Regions from separate parts of the Halomonas aquatica genome, predicted to be linked through region 1. Evidence: riboswitches for the same ligand, from Rfam matches in the RefSeq annotation. Region 1 holds a riboswitch; each other region holds the start of a gene.
What was found. A riboswitch is a leader RNA that binds a small molecule or an ion and turns the genes downstream of it on or off. The one in region 1 is predicted to bind thiamine pyrophosphate.

Region 1 (7,721 bases):
GGTCAGGGCGATGGTGTAGACGATGTCGTCGACCAGCGCTCCCCGCGAGAGGTCGTTCACCGGTTTGTTGAGACCCTGCAGCATGGGCCCGACGCTGACCACCCCGGCACTGCGCTGGACCGCCTTGTAGGTGGTGTTGCCGGTGTTGAGGTCGGGAAACACGAAGACCGTGGCGCGCCCCGCCACCGGCGAGTCGGGTGCCTTCTGGCGGCCCACGCTCTCGATGGCCGCGGCGTCATACTGCAGCGGTCCGTCGATGCACAGAGAAGGCTCGCGCTCCCGGGCGATGCGCGTGGCCTTGCGCACCTTCTCCACGTCGGCCCCGCTGCCGGATTCCCCGGTGGAGTAGCTGATCATCGCCACTCGGGGTTCGATGCCGAAGGCCGCGGCGGAGCGGGCGCTCTGTATGGCGATCTCGGCCAAGGCCTCGGCGTCTGGATCGGGAATCACCGCGCAGTCGCCGTAGACCACCACCTGATCGGGCAGCAGCATGAAGAAGATCGACGACACCTGCCGGTAGCCGGGAGCCGTCCTGATCAGCTGGAAGGCAGGACGTATGGTGTTGGAGGTGGTGTGGATCGCCCCCGACACCAGGCCGTCCACCGCGCCCTCGGCCAGCATCATCGTGCCCAGCACCACCGTGTCCTGGAGCTGGTCCGCGGCGGTCAGGGCATTGAGCTTGCCGGGACGACGCTTGACCATCGGCTTGACGTAGGAGAGGCGGAGCTCGGCCGGATCGAGAATCTCGAGATCCTCGGGCAATTCGAGGCCGCGCTGCCGGGCCACCGCCTCGACCTCCTCGCGCCTGGCCAACAGCACGCAGCGGGCGATGCCCCGCTGCTGGCAGATCACCGCGGCTTCCACGGTGCGCGGCTCGCTGCCCTCGGGCAGCACGATGCGCTTGCTCTCCTGCTGGGCCAGCCTGACCAGCCGGTGGCGGAAGGCGGCCGGCGAGAGCCGGCTCGGGTAGCCGAGGCTGAGGTTCTCCTTGAGCCATTGCAGGTCGAGGTGGCCGGCCACGAAGCGGGTCACCTGCTCGGCCCGCTCCGGGTCGTCGATGGGAATGTCGTTGGCCATGCGGTCCAGCTGCTGGGCCGTGGCGAAGCTGTCGGAGTCCACGGCCAGTATCGGCAGGCCGCTCGCCAGCGCCGGACGACAGAACTCGATCATCGCGTCGTCGGGAAGTTCTCCGTGTGTCAGCAGCACGCCCGCCAGCGGCACCCCGTTCATGGTTGCAAGCGACGCGGCGAGCAGGATGTCAGCCCGATCCCCGGAGGTGACCAGCAGGCGGCCGGGGCGGAACATGTGCAGGGCATGGGAGGCGCTGCGGGCGCACAGGCTGGTGCCCATCACCCGACGACTGTCGGCCTCACCCCGGTGAAGGATGCGTGCCTCCAGGGCCCTGGCGACATCCAGTACCCGCGGCGCGGAGAGGAGTGTATGCCAGGGCACGGCACCGATCAGGTGGAAACGATCGCCGTCCAGCGCCGGAAGGAAACGGCGCAGGCTCGTGGTCCACTCTTCCATGCGCTGGGCGGTGAGCATCGGCGCCGCCAGCGACGTGGAGCCCTCAGCGTCTGGCAGGGGGCGCAGGCGCATCAGGATGCAGCCGAGCGTTCGCGGGGAATCGACGCCCTCGAATGCCTGGGCGTGAATGTCGAGCCGCTCTGCCAGGTCGCGGGGATCGCTCAGGTCGCCATCGGCCACGAGGATGGTGCGCGCATTCAGCGCATGGGCCAGCTCTACGTTGAGCCGGGTCGCGTAGCTGCTGTGTTGGCTGGGTGCCAGTCCCTCTATCACCACCAGCTCGGGGGCGTCGCCCGCCTCGGGCATGACGACCCGGGCATGGCGGTCAACGGCTTCCTCCATCAGATCGTCGACGCGATCCTCGCGCAGCAGGTGCTCGAGCCGTGCCTGGGGCAGCGGCTCGGGAGGTGAAAGGTTCAGGGTACTGGTGGCCAGGGCGCAGGAGTGATCGGGGCCGTTGCCATTGAGCTCGTCCTGACGGAAAGGCTTGAGGAAGCCGGCCTTCAGCCCGATGGTGTCCAGGGCGCGGATCAGCCCCAGGCAGGCGGAGGTCAGGCCAACGCCACTGTCGGTGGGCACCAGCAGCACGTTGCGGGGATCGGGACGGCGGTCACTCGGGGGCATGGGTAGCCTCTTGTTCCAGCAGCTGGCGGGTTTCCTCGGCGATGCGCCCCTCCTCGTCGGTGGGGATGACCCACAGCTCGGGAATCCGGCCGCCCACGTCGAGATCGATGCGGCCCTCGCGGCCGCCCACGGTTCGGGCGTTGGCGATGGCGTCCAGCCTAAGGCCGAAGTGTGGCAGCAGCTTGACCACCCTGGCGCGCACGTCGCTGTCATTCTCGCCGATGCCGCCGGTAAAGACGATGCCATCCAGGCGGGGCAGGGCACAGGAGAGTCCCGCCAGCGATTTGGCCAGGCGATAGCAGAACACCTCGATGGCCAGCAGCGCACCCGCGTGGTGCTCGGCGGCTGCCTGGTGCAGGCGGCGCATGTCATTGGAGAGCCCGGAGAGACCCAGCAGGCCACTCTCCTTGTTGAGCAGGGTGTCGATGCGCTCGATCGACCAGCCCAACTGGCGCGCCAGGTGGGCGTGCAGGCCGGGGTCGACGTCGCCGCTGCGGGTACCCATCACCAGCCCCTCCAGGGGGGTCAGTCCCATGCTGGTGTCGACGCTCTCCCCGTGCCAGACCGCACAGGTTGAGCAGCCGTTGCCCAGGTGCGCGATGAGCCAGCCACCATGGCTTCGGTCACTCAGGCCATCGACCCGTGCGCTCACGAAGGCGTGGCTGCTGCCATGGAAGCCGTAGCGGCGGATGCCGTGACGGCGATAGAGCGGTTCCGGCAGGGCGTAGCGGTAGGCGTGAGGGGGCAGGGTCTGGTGGAAGGCGGTATCGAAGACCGCCACCTGGGGCAGGTCGGGGAACAATGCGAGGGTGGCCGCCAGGCCCGACAGGTTGGCCGGGTTGTGAAGCGGCGCCAGGGCCACGGTGGCCTCGATGGCTCGCTTCACGGCGGCGTCGATGCGAGTGGCCCGGGTGAATCGCTCACCGCCGTGGACGATGCGATGCCCCACCGCCACGGGCTGCTGCCCCTCGAGAGTCTCGAGGATGGTCGCCATGGCCTCGGCGTGCTCGGCGCCGTGGAGTGGTCGCGAGAACCCGCGTCCCTCGCTGTCGATCCCCGTGAGGCGGGCATCCACGCTGCCCAGGCGCTCGGCTAGGCCGGCCAGGCGGGGCTGGTCGGGCGAGGCGGGCACCAGGGCATACTTGATCGACGAGGAGCCGCAGTTGATTACCAGTACCGGGTCGTTCATGGGCATCCCGTCGGATTGGCGTGCTCGGGGCGAGCGGTCACGTCGCACAGGACAGACAATGCGACGCCTGAGCATGTCGAATCTAGCATGTTGCGGTGCAGGGTTCAGGGATTCGGTGCCCCAGGGGCCTGCGGCGCGGACGCGCCTGCCTTGTAGTGAGCGGCCAGTCGCTGCCATTGATTCGAGCGACAGAATATCTTGCGCCCTGATCAATGCTGTACCAGAATGATCGTGTGTATGGAAACACTGTTTTTTAACTGGAGGTGTGTCATGAAGACCATCACGATCTCTGCCGTATCCGCCGCCCTGCTTCTGGCTGGCGCCACCGCCCATGCTCAGGGCAGCCCGATGAACTACCAGCCGAGTCCCTACCTCGGCGCCGATGCCATGTTCTGGGAGCTCGACCCGGATGTCGGTGGCAGCGTCGACAGCACCGGCCTGCGCCTGCGGGGTGGCGTGGCGTTCAACGACTACTTCGCCCTGGAAGGCCATCTCGGTACCGGTGGATCCGACGAGGGCGTCGAGTTGGACTACCTGGCCGGCGCCTATGCCAAGGGCATCCTGCCCATCGTGCCGACCTTCCGGCTCTACGGCCTGGTCGGCTTCACCGAGGTGGATTTCGATCTCTCTGACGAGAGCGACTTCTCCTACGGGGGCGGTGCCGAGTTCGACGTGGCCCCCAACCTCGCCGTGAGTGCCGACTACATGCGCTACCTGGACGAGTCGAACTACACCTTCGATGCCGCCAGTCTCGGGATGACGTTCCGCTTCTGATCCCTGTGACGGGCATCATGCGAATCGCCCCCGCCGCTAGCTGACTAGCGGCGGGGGCGATCTTCGTTGTGTGGTCGTGGCCCGGGACGACAACGGGGGCTTGCTCAGAGGCTCCGGTCCAGCCCCATCTGCCAGAAGTCGATCTCGAGCCGGGTGGCGTCGCGGAACACCACGCAGAGTTCGGCAAAGCGGCGTGGCGTCACGTCCGCCAGACGCGCATCCAGCCAGGCGCGCTCGTCGGCCATGGCCTGCTGGAAGTCTACGCTCTCGTACATGGCTATCCAGGCGTCATGGGGGTTGGCCTTGCCGCGAACGGTAGCGGCCTGGGCATCGAGCCAGCCCGCGATCTCGCCGTAGCCGATCAGGCAGGGGGCGAGGGCCACGTGCAGATCCAGCAGGTCGCCGCGATGGCCGGTGTCCAGCACGTAGCGCGTATAGGCGAGCGTCGCGCGTGCCTCGGGCAGGCGGGCCAGTTCCTCCTCCGATATGCCCCACTCGCGGCAGTAGTCCACGTGCAGACCGAGCTCGACGTCGAGGATAGTCTTGAGGCCCGCGAAGGCGTGGCGGAGCTCGTCGAGATCACGGCTCTTGTAGGCGGCCAGGGCATAGGCCCGGGCGAAGTGGATCAGGAAGAGGTAGTCCTGCTGCAGGTAGTGGCGAAAGGCGCCCTCCTCGAGGGTGGCGTCGCCCAGTCGACGGACGAACTCATGCTCGATGTAGGCGCGCCAGTCGTCCTGGCAGGCCGCGGTGAGGTCGTCGAATCGGTAGCCCATCTTGCCTCCGGTCAGGGGGGCGATCCGGCAGCAGGGCGGGAGAGGGTGGCCAGGGAGGGGACAACGAAGCACTGGTCACCGCTTGATTCCTACGCCGGTACCAGCCGGATCAGGTTCCACGGGACCAGCGCTGCGTTCGTCTGCGAACCTGCGCCATCTCAGCCGGATTCACCGGCACCCCGTCAAGCGATGCGGCCAGTCTAGCAGGCTGGCCGTCCCTTGCCAGCCCGCCCGCGGCCGGCTACTGCCGGATGGCTTCCAGCTCGAGGATCCGCTTCACGTCGTCGCCGACCAGGCCGTTGTCGACCCCGTGGGTCATCCCGTCCCTTGGTTGGTGGCGCGTCATTCCGGCTCGGTGTCCAGCATTTCGACCCACTCCATCCGGTCGGGAAGTGTCAGCTCGCTGGCGGGGCGACCGCTCTCATACCATTCGCGGACGTTGCGCAGCTGCCATCGACGGCGATCGCCGTCAAGCTCGATGCCCAGCCGCAAGGGTCCGTAGCGGGCGAGGGCGCGGCCCGCCAGGTGGGGGTCGCGCAGGGCGACGTTGGCCAGCAGCTCCAGGCGACTGCCGCCCTGCACCGCCAGGTCCTCCAGGCGGAGGGTGTCGTCGTCGAACATCACGCGCACCTTGCCGCGCACCTCGCCGAGCGTCAGCCTTTCACGCAGCCAGCTCCGTTCCCGGGACGAGTCGACAAACAGGTTGACCAGCAGGCCGCTGTCGCGCATGGCCAGGTCGAGCCGGGCGTCGAGCGCCAGCGGTGCCACCCAACGCATGTGCCCCTCGGGGACCTCGAGGCGCGCCCACCAGCCTCGGGTCAGGCCGCCGCTGGCGTTCTCCAGGCGCACGTCGCTCATGCGAAGTTCCGAGCCGGAGACGTCGAAGCGCAGCGTGTCCAGGTCGCCATCGGAAAGGCGAGTCTCCAGCGCCAGGCTGCCCTCCAGAATCTGCTCGTCGAAGGCGAGGCGGGCGTCGGCGGCGTTCAGCTCAAGGCTGCCCTCGGCCATTAGTCCCTCGAGCCTCAGATGGGTGGCCATCGTCGCCTGGCCCGACAGGAAGGCGATGCCCGCATCCTTCGGGAGGTAGTCATTGAAGGCGACGAGGTCTGGTATCGCCACATCGGGCATGTCGATGCGCGTGCTGAGTGCCTCCAGGCCCCCGCTCGGGTTCAGCCGCTGCGCCACGCTGCGGATCTCCAGCAGGCGGCCGTCGATCAGCGTGTCGCTTCCCTCCTGGCGGCGCAGGCCGAAGCGCGGCAGGGAGAGCTTCAACTGCGCGCCGGGGTCGGTGGCCTCCAGCACCAGCGAGCCGTCGCCGAAGGCCTCGTAGTGCAGGAAGCGAACGGCGAGCCTGTCGGAGTCCACGCGAAGCTGGCTGTCGGGCATCACCTCGCCGTTCGCGAGATCGAGGTCGAGGGTCAGGCGTCCGCCACCCTGGACGGCCAGGCCATGCTCGTCGGGCAGAAAGGCATTGAGGAAGCCGAGACGGTCGAGCTGGCCATCCAACTGCAGGGTGCCGGCCATAGGGCGGCGTGGCGCCTCCCGGCCGGGCCAGTCGAAGCCGCCCTCGAGCCTCGCCCTGGGTAGCACCAGCAGGGTGTGAAGCGGCTCCCCGCGACTCGACGAGGCGGTCAGTTCCAGCCGGCTGCCGGACAGGTCGACCCGCTGGCGGTCGGGAACGATCTCGCCCAGCTCCAGGGTCACGTCCAGTTCGCCCAGGAAGTCTTCTTCCAGCAGGCGACCCCGTATCTCGTCGCCTGCCAGGGTGATGCGCCCTCGGCCTCGGTCGTCCTCCAGCATGATGCGCCCGCTGCTGTCGGCCCATCCGGCCTCCAGCCGCAGCGGCACCGCCTCCGGCAGGTAGGCGTTGAGCACCGCCACATCGGGAATGCGCGCGCCATGCCACTCCACCGTCATTGAGCGGGAACCCGGGAGCTTCGGTCGTGCACTCGCCGTACCGGTGAGGGAAAGCTGCTCGGCCTGGAGGAGTTCACGGCCATCCGCGAGGCGAGTGAGGGCCACCTCGTCGAAGATCAGCTCGACGTCGGCCTGCGGGTCTGGGCCATCGGGCCGCAGGGCGAGGTGCGCCCGACCATCGCCGCGGGCATGGACACCGAGGAAGCGCGCCTCGAGCTCCTCGGAGCGTACCTCCACCTGGCTGCCCGCCAGCGGCTGCCCATCCCGGATGTGCAAGGTCCCGGCGAGCCGGCCGCCGCCTTCCAGGGCCAGTCCGACATCGCCGAATCGTTCGGCCAGCAGGGGGGCGAGCAAAGGGGCGAGCATGCCGAGATGGGCAACCCTGCCGCGCAGTTCCACATCCGCTGACCAGGGGATGGCGCCGTCGAGCGGGGGCGTGTCACCGCGTGTTCGCCAGGCCAGCGGCGACTGGAACCGTGCCGTGGGCAGTTGCAGCTGGGTAGTGAGCGGCTGCGCCTCGCCCGGGGCGGCGGCGTCGAGGTCGAGTCGCGTGCCGGAGATGTCCACCATGCCGTGTTCGACGTCGAGCTCGGCAATCGGCAGGTGCAGGCCGAGGCGTCCTCGCAGCGGCTGCTCGCCGAGGCGAAGGGCCAGTGCCTCGCCGGACAGGTCGAATCCCCCGCTCAGGCGCTCGCCATCGTAGTTAAGCTCGCCCTGCAGCCGTGCCACACCGCCCTCCAGGGTCAATGGCAGCTCGGCAGGGAGATAGTGGTCGAGAGCGGCAATGTCGCCCACCTCGGTGTTCCGCCATTGCAGCCGGGCCCGAACATCACGCGCCTCGTGACGCTGGTCGGAGGGCGCTTCCAGGCGCAGGGCGGGTGCGGTGAGGTCGAGCTGAAAGCCGTCGCCGCGCAGCA
Region 2 (7,721 bases), on a different contig from region 1:
AACGCTCACCCATGCCCACCAGCACCGTGCCGTTGCCCACCGGCATGATGTCGCCGCCTTCGAGGGTGGCCAGGCCATGGTCGGTCAGCGGGTCGCCCCAATGCACCATCACCCTGCCGGCAAAGGTCGGGTGAAAGGTATAGATAGCCGACATCAACAGGGTTTCCGGCTTGCGTGCACTCCAGTACATCGGGTTGAGGGTGACACCACCATGGATCCAGGCACTGTTATCACGGGTGAACAGGAAGTTGGGCAGCGGCGGCAGCACGAAGCCGAAATGCCCGAGGTGATTGCCGAACAGCCCCACCGGGTCGAAGGGCAGATCCCCCACCTCCAGCCCGCCGATCAGGAACTCGGCCAGTGTCCTGCTCGGCAGCTCGTCCATCCAGGCGCGCAGGTCCGACACCATCCCCACCCCGATGTGATTCCAGGTGATGCGGTGATCCAGCACCCAGGCACGGCCTTCCGCGATATCGAGGGTCTCGGTCAGGAGCTCGTTGACATCCAGCACCTCCACCCCTCGGGCCCGCATCACGCTGGCGAAGACGTCATGATCCTTCTGGGCCTGCTTGACCCAGAACACATCGTCAAACAGCAGGGCATCGCAGTTGGAAGGCGTCAGCCGCCGATGGGCCAGGCCGGGCCGGCAGACGATCACCTGCCGCAGGTGTCCGGTCTCGGAATACACGCCAAGGGTCGCGTCAGTCATGGGGCACCTCCTTGTCACCGGATATCACACAGGGCATCAGGACAGGGCATCAGAACAGGGTGCCGATACTGATGACCACGCTGATGAACAGGGTCAGCACCAGCAGCGGCCAGATGAAGGCGATCCATCGGTCGTAGGACACCCGACCGATGGCCAGGCCGAAAAGAATGGTGAATGCGGTCGGGAAACGAGAGGCGAGATCCTTCTCAGGTACAGGCGGTGGCGTGTCGTGCTCGGTCATGATGCGACTCCTTGTCGTCCATCACAGTCGTCAACCAGGGTCGTCCACCACACGCTCGATGTCAGACACGACCATCCGAAACACCTCGCCAGGCACCGGCGATACCCTGATCAAGCGCGCCTTGACACGTTCCTTGACAAAAGGATAGCTCATGCCGAAAGCCCCACCACCTCCAGGCACATCGCCAGGACAGGAGGCAGCAGGCGGATCATGGGCGTGGCACGGGAGGCCTCCGCGGGGGGAGGCGGTTTCCACGCGAAGCAGAAGTCGCATGCCGGTCATCCGAAGCGGACAACCGGCAGAGGTCATGGGACGTCGTGAAACGTCATTCCGGCAGGTCGGTCACCGCCCCGGTGGAGGCCGAGCTCACCGTCCTGGCGTATTTCGACAGCACCCCGCGTGTATAGCGCGGTACCGGCGGCTGCCAGGCAGCGCGGCGGCGCATCAGTTCCTCGTCGGGCAGGTCGACGTCGATGGTATCGGCCTCGGCGTCGATGGTGATCAGGTCACCATCCTCCACCAGCGCCAGGGGACCACCGTCGAAGGCCTCGGGCGTCATGTGGCCCACCACGAAGCCGTGGCTTCCGCCGGAGAAGCGCCCATCCGTGATCAGCGCCACCTCGCTACCGAGCCCACGGCCCATGATCGCCGAGGTGGGGGTGAGCATCTCGCGCATGCCGGGGCCGCCCTTCGGCCCCTCATAGCGGATCACCACCACGTCGCCGGCTACCACGGTGCCGTCGTTGATGCGCGCCTGGGCCTCCTCCTCGGAGCCGAACACTCGGGCACTGCCGGAGAAGCGCGTGCCCTCCTTGCCGGTGATCTTGGCCACCGCCCCTTCCGGTGCCAGGTTGCCGTAGAGCATGCGCAGATGGCTCTCGAGCTTCACCGGCTTGTCCAGCGGCGCGATGATCTGCTGGCCTTCGTCATAGGGCGCCACTCCCGCTAGGTTCTCGGCCAGGGTCCTGCCCGTCACCGTCAGGCAGTCACCATGGAGCAGGCCGGCATCCAGCAGCATCTTCATCATCGGCTGGATGCCACCGATCGCCACCAGCTCGCTCATCATGTAGTGGCCACTGGGGCGCAGGTCGGCGAGAACCGGCACCCGCTTGCCGATGGTCGTGAAGTCATCCAGTGAAAGCTCGACGCCAATGGTGCTGGCCATGGCGACCAGGTGCAGCACCGCGTTGGTGGAGCCGCCCAGCGCGATCACCACGGTGATGGCGTTCTCGAAGGCCTCCCGCGTCATGATGTCCGAGGGCTTGATGTCACGCGCCAGGAGCTCGAGCACCGCCTGGCCGGCGGCATGGCAGTCGTCACGCTTCTCGCGGGAAATGGCGTTCTGTGCCGAGCTGCCCGGCAGGCTCATGCCCAGCGCCTCGATGGCCGAGGCCATGGTGTTGGCGGTGTACATGCCGCCGCAGGAGCCGGGGCCGGGGATCGCCGTCTCCTCGATCTGCTTCACCTCGATCAGGTCCATGTCGCCGCGGCTGTAGGCGCCCATCGCCTCGAACACCGAGACGATGTCGGTGTGGCCGCTGCCGGGCAGGATGGTGCCGCCATAGACGAAGACGCTGGGACGATCCAGCCGCGCCAGGCCCATCACGCAACCCGGCATGTTCTTGTCGCAGCCGCCGATGGCCACCAGGCCGTCGAAGCCCTCACAGCCGGCCACCGTCTCGATGGAGTCGGCGATCACCTCCCGCGACACCAGCGAGTACTTCATGCCCTCGGTACCGTTGGCGATGCCGTCGGAGATCGTGATGGTGTTGAAGATCACCCCCTTGCCGCCGGCCGCATCGGCGCCGTCGCTGGCCTCGCGAGCCAGACCGTCGATATGGCTGTTGCAGGGGGTGAGGTTGCTCCAGGTGGAAGCAATGCCTACCTGGGGCTTCTTGAAATCCTCGTCGGTGAAGCCCACCGCCCGCAGCATCGCGCGGCTGGCGGACTTGCCGACGCCATCCACCACGGTGGCGGAATGGCGACGACGTGGATCCTCTGGCGTATCAGACATGGGGCGGTCTCCTCTGGTCGATGATGATTGCCCCCAGAGAGTGCCCCGCCTGGCCCGGCCTGACAACTCTATCAGGCGGTATGCGCCCTCCCCGCCGGCCTGAGCCCGGCGATCAACAGGCTGACCAGGGTGGAGGCGGCGAGCGCCCCGAGGAATGGTGGCAGGGTCGGGATGCTGCCGGGGAAGCTCGCCGCCAGCACACCCGCCTGGAGGCTACCCTGGGCCACCCAGCCGGGCAGGATGGCGCCGAGCATGCCCGCCACGCCACCGGCCACCGCGGCCGTGGCGCCCATCCGCGACCAGAGCCCCAGCAGCACCGGCACCACGATGGCCGCGCAGAGCAGGTCGGCGATCAGGAACAGCCGCAGCACCGAGAGCCCCTGCAGCGCCACGACCACTACCGGCAACATCAGCGCCACCGTGACCCAGCGTGCCGCACCGAGGGAGAACCCGCGCCGCCCGGAGCCCGCCACTACCAGCGAGGCGATGCCGTTCTGCAGGGTGTCCACGCTGGAGGCGACCAGGGTCACCGCCAGCACCAGCGCCGGCAGAGCCAGCCAGCCCGGCGCCTCCGAGAGCAGCGCAAAGAAGGGGATCGGCGGCTCGCCCAGCGCCACGCCGGACATGGCCGCCAGCATGCCGAGGCCGCCGACCGCCATCACCACCAGCACGGTGACGCCGCCGCCCAGCCAGGCGCCGCGACCCAGGGCGCGATCATCGCGCGCCGCCCACACCCGCTGCCAGTAGCCCTGGTGGAAGAGGTTCGCCGCAGTCACCGCGATCACCAGGGTCAGTGCCACGGCGAGGGCACTGCCGGCGGGAATCGACGGCAGCGCGGCGCCCGCCGGCATCTCGGGCAGGCGCATGAGCGCCACGCCCCCGACCACCGCCAGCAGCGCCATCAGCAGCCAGGCCTGCCAGCGGTCGGTGGCCAGGCTCGCCCGCAGGCCGCCCACCGCCGTGTAGAGCAGCGTGGCGACCGCCACACCGATGACCACCAGCGCCGGCGGCACGTCGGAGAGCAGCGCGGTGATGGCCCCGATGGCGGTGAGCTCCGCGGCCAGGAAGCAGGCCATGTAGAGCACCGAGACCAGCGATACCCAGCGCCGCACCCCGGCGCCGTAGCAGGCCTCCGCAAACGCGCCGATGCTGCGCCCCTCCGGCAGGTGGCGGCGGATCGCCGGACCGTAGAGCCCCAGCACGATGAACGGCAGCGCCGAGCCGATGGCATAGCCGGCCAGCGCCAGCGGGCCGACGAAGGCGCCGATCTCGGGGGGAGCGAAGAGGATCCAGGCGCCCATCCCGGAGGCCAGAAAGGAGAGGCCCAGCGACTGGGCCCCCTGGGAGTTGCGCGCAGTGACATAGTCATCGAGGGGGCCATCGGCCCGGCGGGCCCTGAGGCCCAGGAAAGCAAAGCACAGCAGCGCCGCGCCGAGCACGGCAGACGTCAGGTAGGGCATGTCGCACTTCCTCCGCCGGTATGAACCGGATCAGGTTCCAGGGTCAGCGTGATGCTTTCTCAGCCCTCGCCTGCACGAATGCGGCGGGACTCCCCTGGCGACAAGTGAATGGATTGTGGGACCTGCCCCTTGGCAGGTCGAAGGCAATCCTAACCTAACTGACCGTGTTCATCACTTCTCCCTCGGCACTCTACCCATCAGGTAGAACTCCTCGTTGGGCGGGGTGCCGGTCAGGGTGACCAGGCGGTTGGAGAGGCCGAAGAAGGCGGTGATGGCGCCGATGTCCCAGATGTCGTCGTGGGTGAAGCCGACCGTTTCCAGGCGCGCCTCCCACTCGTCGGTGAGCTCCCCCACCTCCAGGCTGCAGTAGAGGGCGAAGTCCAGCATCACGCGGTGGCGTTCGCTGATAGGGGCGGTGCGGTGGTTGATGGCCACCTGACCAGTGAGCTGCTTTGTCTTTTGACGCTCTTGTCTGCTTCTCCAAAAAGTGGAAATTTTCAGCTTGGTGCCCCATCCTTAATACTGTATAAAAAAACAACATTGCGAGTTGGAAAGACAAGGAGGCTACTCGCTGTCTCCAGGCTCCCGGAATCCGGAACCTGCACCCTCTCAAGGCAATGTGCTCGGCTACTCGGCAGGTGGTACCATCCCCGGATTTGCGGTCTGCGCGAAGCCTAGCTGACAGAAAACCATCCTCCGACGGTGTCCGGCCGCGGTTGGGGGATCAACCAAGACTCGGTGGCAAGCTCCATGAGCATGACTATTCAGCAGAAAATTCAACGCCTGCGTGATGGTGAGGCCCCCAGAGTACTGGACCTTTTCGCTGGCTGTGGCGGCATTTCCCTAGGTTTTCAGGCAGCTGGCTTCAAAAACGTCGGTGCTGTGGAATTTGACCCGGCTGCCGCGCGATCCCACGCGATGAACTTTCATCGCGATGCCAGTGACACCATGAAAGAAGTTCACGGGCAGGCACGAGATATCGTGCAAACCGAACCCGTTGACCTCCTGAGGGAGTTTGGCCTGGAAGGTGATCCCACTGAACATGTCGATGTAGTTGTCGGCGGACCACCCTGCCAATCCTTCGCTCGGGTGGGACGTGCCAAGTTGCGTGAAGTGGCTGAGCACCCGGAAGCCTACCTCAATGATCCCAGAGGCAACCTGTACCTCCGCTATCTGCACTATGTTCAGGAACTGTCACCTGTGGCGATCCTGATGGAGAACGTGCCCGATGTTCTTAACTACGGCGGGCATAACATCGCGGAAGAAGTGTGCGAGGCCCTTCGAGACCTAGGTTACGACGCTCGTTACACTATGCTCAACGCCGTCTTCTACGGAGTGCCGGAAATGCGTGAGCGCATGTTCCTTGTCGCCTTCCGTAAGGAACTGTCGTGTACAGACTGGTTCCCGGATCCCAGTCACTGGATCAACCTGCCACGGGGTTATCATGGTTCTCGTCAAGTGGCGATGAAAACCATCAAGCAGGACTTGCTTGATGACGAGACTCGTTTTTTCGTTGATCCACCTGAGCCTGAGCCTGCCGGTTTCAAACCGGCGGTAACCGCGAAACAGGCCTTATCCGACCTCGCCCCCATCGCAGACGACTCGGAGCAGAAACTGAAGAAAGGGCCGCGCCGCTTTGACTTGTTGACCCATTACTCGCAGAGCGCACGTCTTAACGAATTTCAGAGAGCGATGCGTCACTGGCCCGACTTCGAGGCCGGAGAAGGGGTATATGACCACGTCATCCGATACTTGCCTCGCGATTACAAAATATTTGCGCGCATGAAGCCCGGAGATCAGTATCCCCAGGCATTTCGCCTTGCCTCTGAGATGTTTGAGGAACGTCTTAACGAAATTGAGCGCGTGGAAGGGAAACGCCCTTCGGAAGGGTCTGCTCGGTTTGAAAAAGAGAAGAAGAACTTTATTCCGCCCTACGATCCAGGGAAGTTCCCGAACAAATGGCGGAAAATGGAGTCCGATCAACCTGCCCGCACTCTGATGGCGCACCTAGGCAAGGACAGCTATTCGCATATTCATTATGACAGCCGGCAAGCAAGGACGATCTCAGTTCGGGAAGCCGCTCGCCTACAGTCCTTCCCGGATGGCTTTATTTTTCAGGGGCCGATGAACCCCGCGTTCCGTCAGATCGGAAATGCGGTACCGCCGCTTATGGCCAGAGCATTGGCAGAGAAAATCAAAGAGCAATTAACAGGGACTGTTACAGATGTCGAGAAGAATCGCGCTAAAAAAGCTGACACGGTCTGACCTGACGATTTTTGATTATCACTTCAGAGTAATTAAAGCCGGAAATCAGAAATCGATAAATTTAAACAAGGATATTTTTGAAGATATATTTTACCCTCACCTTGCCGAACTAGGTGAGGAGCAGAACCGGGAATCGTTCATTCTGAATTTGACAATTCTAGGGCCGGGAAACTGTGGAGAAAACACGCTGCCGCAGAAGATCATAAAAAGCAGAGCCTCCAAGAACTGGCGCCTGAATGGTAAAGTTATTCAATCCCCAGATGGTGAGGAACGCTACGCAAATTTACAAGCCGATGATTACGCCATTATAGAATTCATGGGCGCAGCGATGCCAACTTCCATGAGAATGATTATGGTATCGCAAGGATCAGAAGAGGACATGGTTCTCCACAAAGAGCTGGAGAGCCGATTCAAGACCAAAAGTATGGTTCAGCTTCAAATCTCGGATCTCGAAAATATCGTAAATTCTGCAGGCTCCGATCTTCCTGAGTCACACGCCGTACGAGATTTCCTAGATGCCTTTGACCTCGAAGATGCGGCCCTGGGCGGCCAAGCTGGGGTCGGCAACCTTCGCAAGCGTCGAAAGGCAAGGGGAGTATCCGAGGAAGAACTGAGAAAAGCCATCCAGGCTGCTGAAGCTATCGGTCGACTAGGTGAAGAAGTCTTGAACTTACACCTGGAATCACTCAAGTCACAGGGCGAGGTGACCAAATACACTTGGATTTCTCAGGAAAATGCGATCGCGCCTCACGACTTCGAGTGCACAATGCCTGGAGAAGCAAGTCATTTGATTGATGCAAAATCCACAGCCGGCCCCTTTACCAATCCCGTTCATATCTCTCTTGGTGAGTTGCTGGAAATGGCTTATTCAGATAAAGCATATCTTCTTTATCGCCTTTATGAGGTTAAGGAGGGCTTTGCCAGACTCCGAGTTTCAGCACCCATGAAAGAATTTTCCAATACCATTATCAAAAGCCTCGAGACACTACCGGACGGGGTACGTAGTGACAGTGTTTCTGTGGACCCGGCAAT
Region 3 (7,721 bases), on a different contig from region 1:
ATTCGGATGTTGTCGAATAATCCTTTACATTACCACTTTGTGATTTTCTCTTTCTGAAAATTAGCATATCTTCCGAAAGTTGATCGAGCAATTGTCGGATAACAAAACTAAGCTTTGAGGTATGCCAAAGTGACTCGAGCGCTTCTTTCTAGCGCTTCTTTCTGGTGCTTTTTCTGGTGTGGCTCATCAGGATTTTATTATTTTGGTGCATGCAGGATAGAAGTTCCTGCAAGTTTCTGCCTATGCGCCGTGGGCTGACTGATGCTCGCTTGCTGTGTCGTCATTCCGACATGCGATTGCTTACCTGTTCGACAACTGTGCTGCCGCCCTGATGGTTCTGGGACGAGGTGCCGGACCTCTGGGTCTTCGTCGGCGGCACCCTGATCATCGCCAGCGGCCTGGCCATCGCCTACCACGAGCGGCGCATCTCCCTGAAGCGCCGGCCGACCTCCTGAGACGATGCTGCATGCCCTTCTTCGACCTCGCCGGTGAAGTTTTTCCACGGCGTTAAGTCTTCCGTAAGTCAGGCACCCGATGATGACCCTGTTCCCTTACGGCGGCTGCCGTCGGGAACTGCCACCGTCCGACGGTCGGGTGACCGTCTGTTACTGACTTTCTGGAGGTTTTCCAATGAATCGCACTGTACTCAAGGGCATCTTGGCATCCAGCCTGCTGGCGGTAAGCGTCACAGCCCTGGCCGAGCCGACCTGCACCGATGCGCCCCAGAGCGACTGGATGAGCGAGGACGCGATGCAACAGCAGATCGCTGACATAGGCTACAAGGTCAAGGAATTCAAGATCACCGATGGCAGCTGCTATGAGATCTACGGTCGGGACGACCAGGAGCGCATTGTCGAGCATGCAGTCGACTGAAGGAGGCCGCATCATGGGCGTCAAGGCGAGCAGCACGCGGGTCCGCGTCTGGGACCCGCTGGTCAGGGTCGTGCACTGATCGGCGCGCCCCTGGAGGGCCGCAAGGGGGGCGATAACCTCATCGCCGGCGTGCTGCACGGCTACCATCGACACCCCGGGAAGGCGCGTTCGGACGCCTGAGCTGGGCCTGATCCCGTCTTGTCCTGCCAACGCCATCACCGCTCGCAGGAGCGGTGATGGCGTTTTTGGATGCTCAGCGGCGTGACGGCCGTGCGAAGGCCCGTGCCGCCATTTCCGGGTCCGGGGTGCCGCAGATCGCCGAGATCACCGCGAGGCCTTCGGCACCGGCGCCCCATGTCGCTGCCAGGTGCTCGGCCTTGAGGCCGCCGATGGCCACGCTCGGCAGGGGGCTCGCGGCCGCGAGAGCTGCCAGGCCTTCGAAGCCCAACGGCTCGGCGTGGTCGTGCTTGCTGGGGGTGGCGAACACCGGGCCCAGCCCCAGGTAGTCCAGGGCGCTCGGGTCGATGCAGGCGAGCTGGTCATGGGTCTGCACCGAGAGCCCGAGGATCGCCTGCGGGCCCAGAGCGGCGCGGGCCTCTGCCACGTCGCCGTCATCCTGGCCGATGTGCAGCCCGTCGGCCCCGGCGGCCAGGGCCACCTCCAGACGGTCATTGATGATCAGCGCCACGCCCGTGCCGGTGAGTGCCGCTTTGAGGCGACGCGCCTGGTCGACCAGCTCGGCATCGCTGGCATGCTTGTCGCGCAGCTGCACCAGCGTCACCCCGCCACGTACCGCCGCCACTACGGTCTCCACCAGGCCATGCTCCGCGCAGAGCCCGCGGTCGGTAATGAGATAGAGCGAGAGATCAAGGCGCATCTTCAACCTCTATCCGGGCCCGCTCGGCCAGGGCGTCGGCGTCCAGATGGTAGAGCGCGTCGAGGAAGGCCACCGCGAAGCTGCCCGGACCTCGTGCCACCTCGCCGGCCAGTTCGCCGGCCATGGCATAGCCGGCCAGCGCCGCCACCGTTGCCTCGAAGTGGTCATCGGCGCCTGCCACGAAGGCCGCCACCACGCCGGTCAATGCGCAGCCCAGGGTGGTGACCCTCGGCATCAGCGGATGCCCCCCCCGGACACGGGCGAGGCGTTTCCCGTCGGTGACCAGATCCACCTCGCCGGTCACCGCCACCACGCCGCCCGTGCGCTCGGCCAGTCGACGGGCGGCATCGAGGGCGGCCTCGGCGGGGTCGGTGCTGTCCACGCCGCGTCCGCCGCCGGCCTGTCCCGCCAGGGCGATGATCTCCGAGGCATTGCCGCGTATCACGTCCGGCGAGAGCGCCAGCAGCCGCGCGCCGGTCTCCCGACGGTAACGGGTGGCGCCCACCGCCACCGGGTCCAGCACCCAGGGGCGTCCCGTCTCCCCGGCCGCCAGCGCCGAGGCCTCCATGGCGTCGACCCAGTGGGGCGAGAGGGTGCCGATGTTGATCGTCAGGGCGCTTGCCAGGGCCGTGAACTCGGCGGCCTCCTCGCGGGCATGGACCATGGCCGGCGAGGCGCCGATGGCCAGCAGCACGTTGGCCATGCTGTTCATGGCCACATGGTTGGTGATGTTGTGGACCAGCGGGCTGGTCTCGCGCACCCGGGCCAGGTGCGCGGCGGGATCGATGTGGTGCATGGTGCCTCCCCGGCGAGAGAGGTGCGCCTCGACGGGAGATTCGTCGCTGCACGACTCCCTACGCCGGCATTGTCCGGGTCAGGTTCCGAGGGTGCTTCTCAGCCACGGCTTTCTCGCCGCGGCGCCCCTGTCGTCAAGCCTCACTATCCATGCCGGCCCCATGGCTGTAAAGGCCGGGGTCAGGCCAGCCGGGGTGCATCCTTCCCGGCGAGCCAGCGCAGGGCGATCCCCCCCCTGGCCCGCCCCGGTCGTTCAGGCGCGGATGTAGGCCCAGCCCTCGCTCTGGCACTCGGCGAGGGTGACCACCGCGGCCTCGACCACCGGCAGGCCGGCCGGATTGTCGAGTCCCTGGGCGGCCAGGGAGTTGCCGCAGAGCCTCAGGTGAGTGTCGGTGTCGTCGGGCGTCGCCAGGGCCGAGGCGACCGCGGCCGCATTGGCGATGATCAGCACCTCGGCCTCGGGGCGCGCCATTAGCAGGTTCCGGGCGTTGCGCCGGGCCCGGGCGAGGGCCTCGGCGGTGGGGGCGTGCAGCAGGACCCGAAGATCGGTCATGGGAGCTCCTCCAGTCGGTGGCAGTGGGCTCAGTGGGCCGCGCCGATGTGGCGCTCCACGGCCTGGAGGCAGTCGGCGAAGCCGGGATGGTCGCGTCGACCGTCCAGTGGCAGGGGAATGTCGAGGGTCTCCACCACACTGGCGGGCTGGCCGGGCGCCTGGTCACCGAGCACCATCACCCGGTCGGCGAGCAGCACGGCCTCCTCGATGTCGTGGGTGACGAAGACAATGGCGGCCTCGGTACGCCGGCGCAGGTCGACCAGCTCCTGCTGGAGGCGGCGGCGCGTGATGGCGTCCAGCGCCGAGAAGGGCTCGTCCATGAACAGTACCCGCGGACGCACCGCCAGGGCCCGGGCGATGCCCACCCGCTGCTGCTGGCCGCCGGAGAGGGTGTGCGGCCAGCGTTCGGCCAGCTCCTCCAGCCCTACCAGGGCCAGGGGCTCCAGGGCCCGTCGACGGCGCTCGGCCCGGGAGAGCGCGAGTCCCTCCAGGCCCAGTTCCACGTTGGCGCGCACGCGCCGCCAGGGAAAGAGGCGCGGCGCCTGGAAGACCATGGACCAGGCGCGGGTATCACCGCCGCTGCCTTCGGGGATCTCCACCGTGCCGGCCTCGGGGGCGAGCAGGCCGGTCAGGGCGCGCAGCAGGGTCGACTTGCCGACGCCCGAAGCGCCGACCACGGCGACGAATTCCCGGGGGTGAAGGTCGAGGTCGACCCCGGCCAGCACCGGGGTGCCATCGAAGCCCAGGCGGATGCCGCGGGCGCGAAGTACCGGGGGCAGGGTGGTCTGGGCGGCGGTCATGGCTGCCACCTCAGCAGCCGCCGCTGCAGGGTCATGAAGACAAGGTCAAAGACCGCGTAGAGCCCGGCGATGGTCAGCATGTAGACCACCACGATATCGGTAGCGAGCAGGCTGGAGGCTTCCATCATGCGCTGGCCGATGCCGGGAATGCCGAACAGCTCGGCGGCCACCACCGTCATCCAGCCCTGGCCGAGGCCGGCGCGAATGCCGCCGAGGACGCCCGGCGCCGCCGCGGGCAGGCTGACCTTGCCCAGCCGTGACAGGAAGCCGCCCTGGCCGAAGGCCCGGGCGACCTCATCAAAGCCCGGGTCCACCGAGCGCACCGCGCTGTAGCTGGCGAAGTAGTTGATCCAGAACACGCCGATGCTGATGATGAAGGCCGCCGCCGAGGGCTGGATGCCGAACCAGATGATGGCGAAGGGAATCCAGGCCAGCGGCGGGATCGGGCGCAGCAGCCGGGCCAGCCAGGCGTGCAGAGCGTCGAAGACCGGCAGCAGCGCCGCCGCGACCCCCACCGCGATGCCCAGCAGCGAGCCCAGCAGCAGCCCGACGCTGTAGTGGGTGAGGCTCGCCATCACCACCTCGAGCCAGATGCCGTCGCGGATCTCGGCGGCGAGCACCCCGGGGATGGCCGACGGTAGCGGCACCAGGCTGCCGGGCAGCAGGCCACTGCGCAGCGCCAGCTCCCAGAGCAGCAGGAAGCCGGACAGGCCCATGGCGCCCAGCAGGCTGCGACGGTGGCGCGTGAGCAGCGGTGTCATGATCCCGCCTGCGCTCCGATCACGGCGTCATAGAGGGTCGTGTCGAACAGCGCCTCCAGGTCGACGGGCTTCTTGAGCGTGCCCTGGGCGGCCTGGAAGTCATGCATGGTGCGGGTCGCCTCGCGGATCGCGTGGGGGTCGGCGAGGTAGTTCGAGGAGGGTGAGCGCAGGGCGGCTTCCACCGTGTCGAGGGAGATCAACCGCTTGCCGACGAATTCCCGCACATGTGGTGCGGCCCGGGCGGGCTCCTCGAGCAGCACCCGAGTGGCCCGCACATGCAGGTCGATCAGGGCATGCATCGCTTCCGGGTGGTCCACCAGCACTTGCTCCCGGGCGGCCACCACCGCGCCGGGCTGCCCCGGCAGCATCTCGTCGGCGCGGGCTACGACCCGAGCCCCCTCGACCCTTTCCTGCACGGTGGTGAGGATCGGCTCGAGTATCGAGGCGGCGTCCACTGCCCCGGCCAGCAGGGCCTGCTGGACCCGATCGGCGCCCATGGCGACGATCTCGACGGCTTCCTCTCCCACGCTCAGGTGCTCGACCAGCCAGTAGCGCAGCACGGTGTCAGGCACCGAGCCGCGGGGGAAGGTGGCGATCTTGGGTTTGCGGCCTTGCTCCTCGGTGAAGCGGGCGATGGCCTCGGCGGGGTCCTCGACGCGGGCGAAGGTATCGGCCAGCTCGCCGCGGGCCACCAGGCCGATCTGCTCGCGGATGCTGGCCGCCAGCACCTTGATCGGCACACCATTGGCGCGGGCCACCATGGCGGGGCCGATGCCGAAGTACATGACGTCGAGCTCGCCGGCCGCCAGGGCCTGGACCATCGCCGGACCGCTGGAGAAGCGGGTCAGTTCGAGCTCGAGACCGGCCTCGCCGGTCCACCCCTCACCCTCCATCACGAACAGCTGGGCGACAGGCAGGATCGGCATGTAACCCACCTCGAGCGTTGTGGTGTCTTCAGCGCCCTGGACGGGGCCGGTGGCCATCAGCAAGGCCGCCAGGGGGGCCAGGAAACGGGGCATTCTGAACATGGGCTCTCTCCGCGAGGGAATGACGACCCACCATCCTAGTGGTCCACTTCATATGCCAAAAGCGTTTATATGAAACAATTTTTTATACACATATGTTATTTTTGTCGTTCCATGAATCGCCATGTCGCCCGCCGCCGGGGTCTGCATGGAGGAGTCGAGGTCAGGGAGCAGGCGCAGCGGCCCCCAGGAAGCGTTCCTGCCAGTAGTCCAGGGCGATGGTGGTGGTGGTGACCCGGCGGCCGCGTCCCGGGGCATGGATCATCTCGCCGTCGCCGAGGTAGATGCCGACATGGCTCGCCTTCCCGCCCCCGGAAGTGGCGAAGAACAGCAGGTCGCCGGGCCGCGCCGCATTCACCCGCGGCAGGGCCTCGAACTGCGCACGGGAGGTGCGCGGCACCCGGATGCCGGCGTGGGAATAGGCTCGCTGCACGAGGCCCGAGCAATCCAGGCCCCGCTCGGTGGTACCTCCGTATCGGTAGGGAATGCCGAGGGATCGCCTGGCCTCGGCCAGTATCAGCGCCCGGTCGATCGTGAGTTCGCCCGGAGCGTCGCGAGTGGCCAGCTCGCGCCCCGCACACCCCGCCAGCAGGAAGACGACCAGCAGGCCGACCAGCAGTCGAGAGGCTCTCATCAAGGGGATGTTGCCGGTCGAGGGGCGAGGCAGTCGGAGCGGGGCAGAGTGCGGCTCGATCATCACCGCATCACTCATGAGGCCTGCCATCAGCCTGGGCCCTGTCGTGCATCAGCGGAAGGCGATGCGCGTGCCGCTGGCCAGCATCTCGTCTGGTGTGAGGGCGTGGCCCGGCACGCCGATCATCTCGTCACCGCACTGGTCGCCCCAGGTCAGCACGCCATGCGTCAGGCCGATGCCACTCAGCAGGTCGCGGATCTCGCCGGTACCGAGGAAGGTACGTGTCCTGCCCTGGTTGTCGGAAAGCCCCGAGACATCGTTGGCGTGGTGGAAACGCACCGCGTAGATGCCATCCATCGACTCCACCTCGACGATGGGCATGAGGCCGTTGGCGACGGCAGTGGCGATCTGTTTCAGGGTGACATGGTCGCCCAGTTGGTAAGCCGGGATGGACATGGGGTGCCTCGCGTGTGCGTAAAGTAAGGGGGGTTGGTCTTTGTACAACTAGTGTAGAAGAATGTTCGAGCACATCAAGCGGTATCTGCGGCGCAGGACGCCCCTCGCGTCACCAGGCTATGCCGTCTGTACATGCCTGTTAAACAAACCTTGGGCTTGCGGAGAAGACCCTGCGGGCTGGCCGGGGCTGGAAAAGCCCCGCTCTCGCCCCCAGTTCTCCGGGGTACCCAGGGCATCAAGCCGCCATTTCCTTACAGGAGGAGTCCCGCATGAGTTTCCAGGGAGAACAGCACCCCGGTGTCCAGGCCCCCACGGCCGAGAGTGACGGCTTTCGCCTCAACCACACCATGCTGCGTATCAAGGACCCCGAGAAGGCGCTGGCCTTCTATACGCGCGTCTTCGGCATGCGGGTGCTGCGCCGGCTCGATTTCGATGAGATGCGCTTCTCGCTCTACTTCCTGGCGCGACCGGAAGACGGCGAGAGCGTCCCCGAGGAGACCGATGAGCGCACCGTCTGGACCTTCGGCCAGCGCGGCTTGCTGGAACTGACTCACAACTGGGGCACCGAGACGCAGGATGACTTTGCCTACCATGACGGTAACGCCGAGCCCCAGGGCTTCGGCCATATCTGCTTCTGCGTCCCGGACCTGGCAGCCGCCGAGGCCTGGTTCGATGCCAACCAGGTCGAGTTCGTCAAGCGCGCCGACCAGAGCAAGATGAAGGACGTGGTCTTCATCAAGGATGTCGACGGGTACTGGATCGAGGTAGTCGAGGCGGCACGCATGGCTGGCAAGGTTAACTGAGTACCTCACCACGCGCCTGATGACGAGGCCGCCTCCGCAACGGGGGCGGCCTCGTCGTCGTCTGGGGTCTCAGATGACGCCGATCTCGGGCGGCGCTGCTGCCGGGGCGAGCGGGTATGCCGGCCTGACATTGTCGGACAATGA

Region 2: another riboswitch for thiamine pyrophosphate. It lies ahead of ABE960_RS01905 (sodium:solute symporter family transporter); the one in region 1 lies ahead of tenA (thiaminase II).
Region 3: another riboswitch for thiamine pyrophosphate. It lies ahead of thiM (hydroxyethylthiazole kinase); the one in region 1 lies ahead of tenA (thiaminase II).

Annotation. Positions count from the first base shown of each region.
Region 1 covers NZ_JBEGCJ010000002.1:289,173-296,893, reverse strand. The annotation lists gene pta (phosphate acetyltransferase) at 1-2,151, opposite strand, end outside; gene ABE960_RS04525 (acetate/propionate family kinase) at 2,138-3,340, opposite strand; gene ABE960_RS04520 (outer membrane beta-barrel protein) at 3,611-4,114, shown strand; gene tenA (thiaminase II) at 4,219-4,887, opposite strand; TPP riboswitch at 4,957-5,079, opposite strand; gene ABE960_RS04510 (hypothetical protein) at 5,230-7,721, opposite strand, start outside.
Region 2 covers NZ_JBEGCJ010000001.1:416,416-424,136, forward strand. The annotation lists gene ABE960_RS01890 (arginine deiminase) at 1-709, opposite strand, end outside; gene ABE960_RS01895 (hypothetical protein) at 759-950, opposite strand; gene ilvD (dihydroxy-acid dehydratase) at 1,276-2,964, opposite strand; gene ABE960_RS01905 (sodium:solute symporter family transporter) at 3,036-4,424, opposite strand; TPP riboswitch at 4,414-4,530, opposite strand; partial or broken gene ABE960_RS01910 (carboxymuconolactone decarboxylase family protein) at 4,596-4,871, opposite strand; gene ABE960_RS01915 (DNA cytosine methyltransferase) at 5,175-6,689, shown strand; gene ABE960_RS01920 (hypothetical protein) at 6,649-7,721, shown strand, end outside.
Region 3 covers NZ_JBEGCJ010000004.1:87,972-95,692, reverse strand. The annotation lists gene ABE960_RS09445 (PepSY domain-containing protein) at 631-873, shown strand; gene thiE (thiamine phosphate synthase) at 1,127-1,750, opposite strand; gene thiM (hydroxyethylthiazole kinase) at 1,740-2,546, opposite strand; TPP riboswitch at 2,585-2,685, opposite strand; gene ABE960_RS09430 (hypothetical protein) at 2,799-3,098, opposite strand; gene ABE960_RS09425 (ABC transporter ATP-binding protein) at 3,128-3,898, opposite strand; gene ABE960_RS09420 (ABC transporter permease) at 3,895-4,659, opposite strand; gene ABE960_RS09415 (ABC transporter substrate-binding protein) at 4,656-5,687, opposite strand; gene ABE960_RS09410 (C40 family peptidase) at 5,848-6,318, opposite strand; gene ABE960_RS09405 (hypothetical protein) at 6,430-6,774, opposite strand; gene gloA (lactoylglutathione lyase) at 7,044-7,577, shown strand.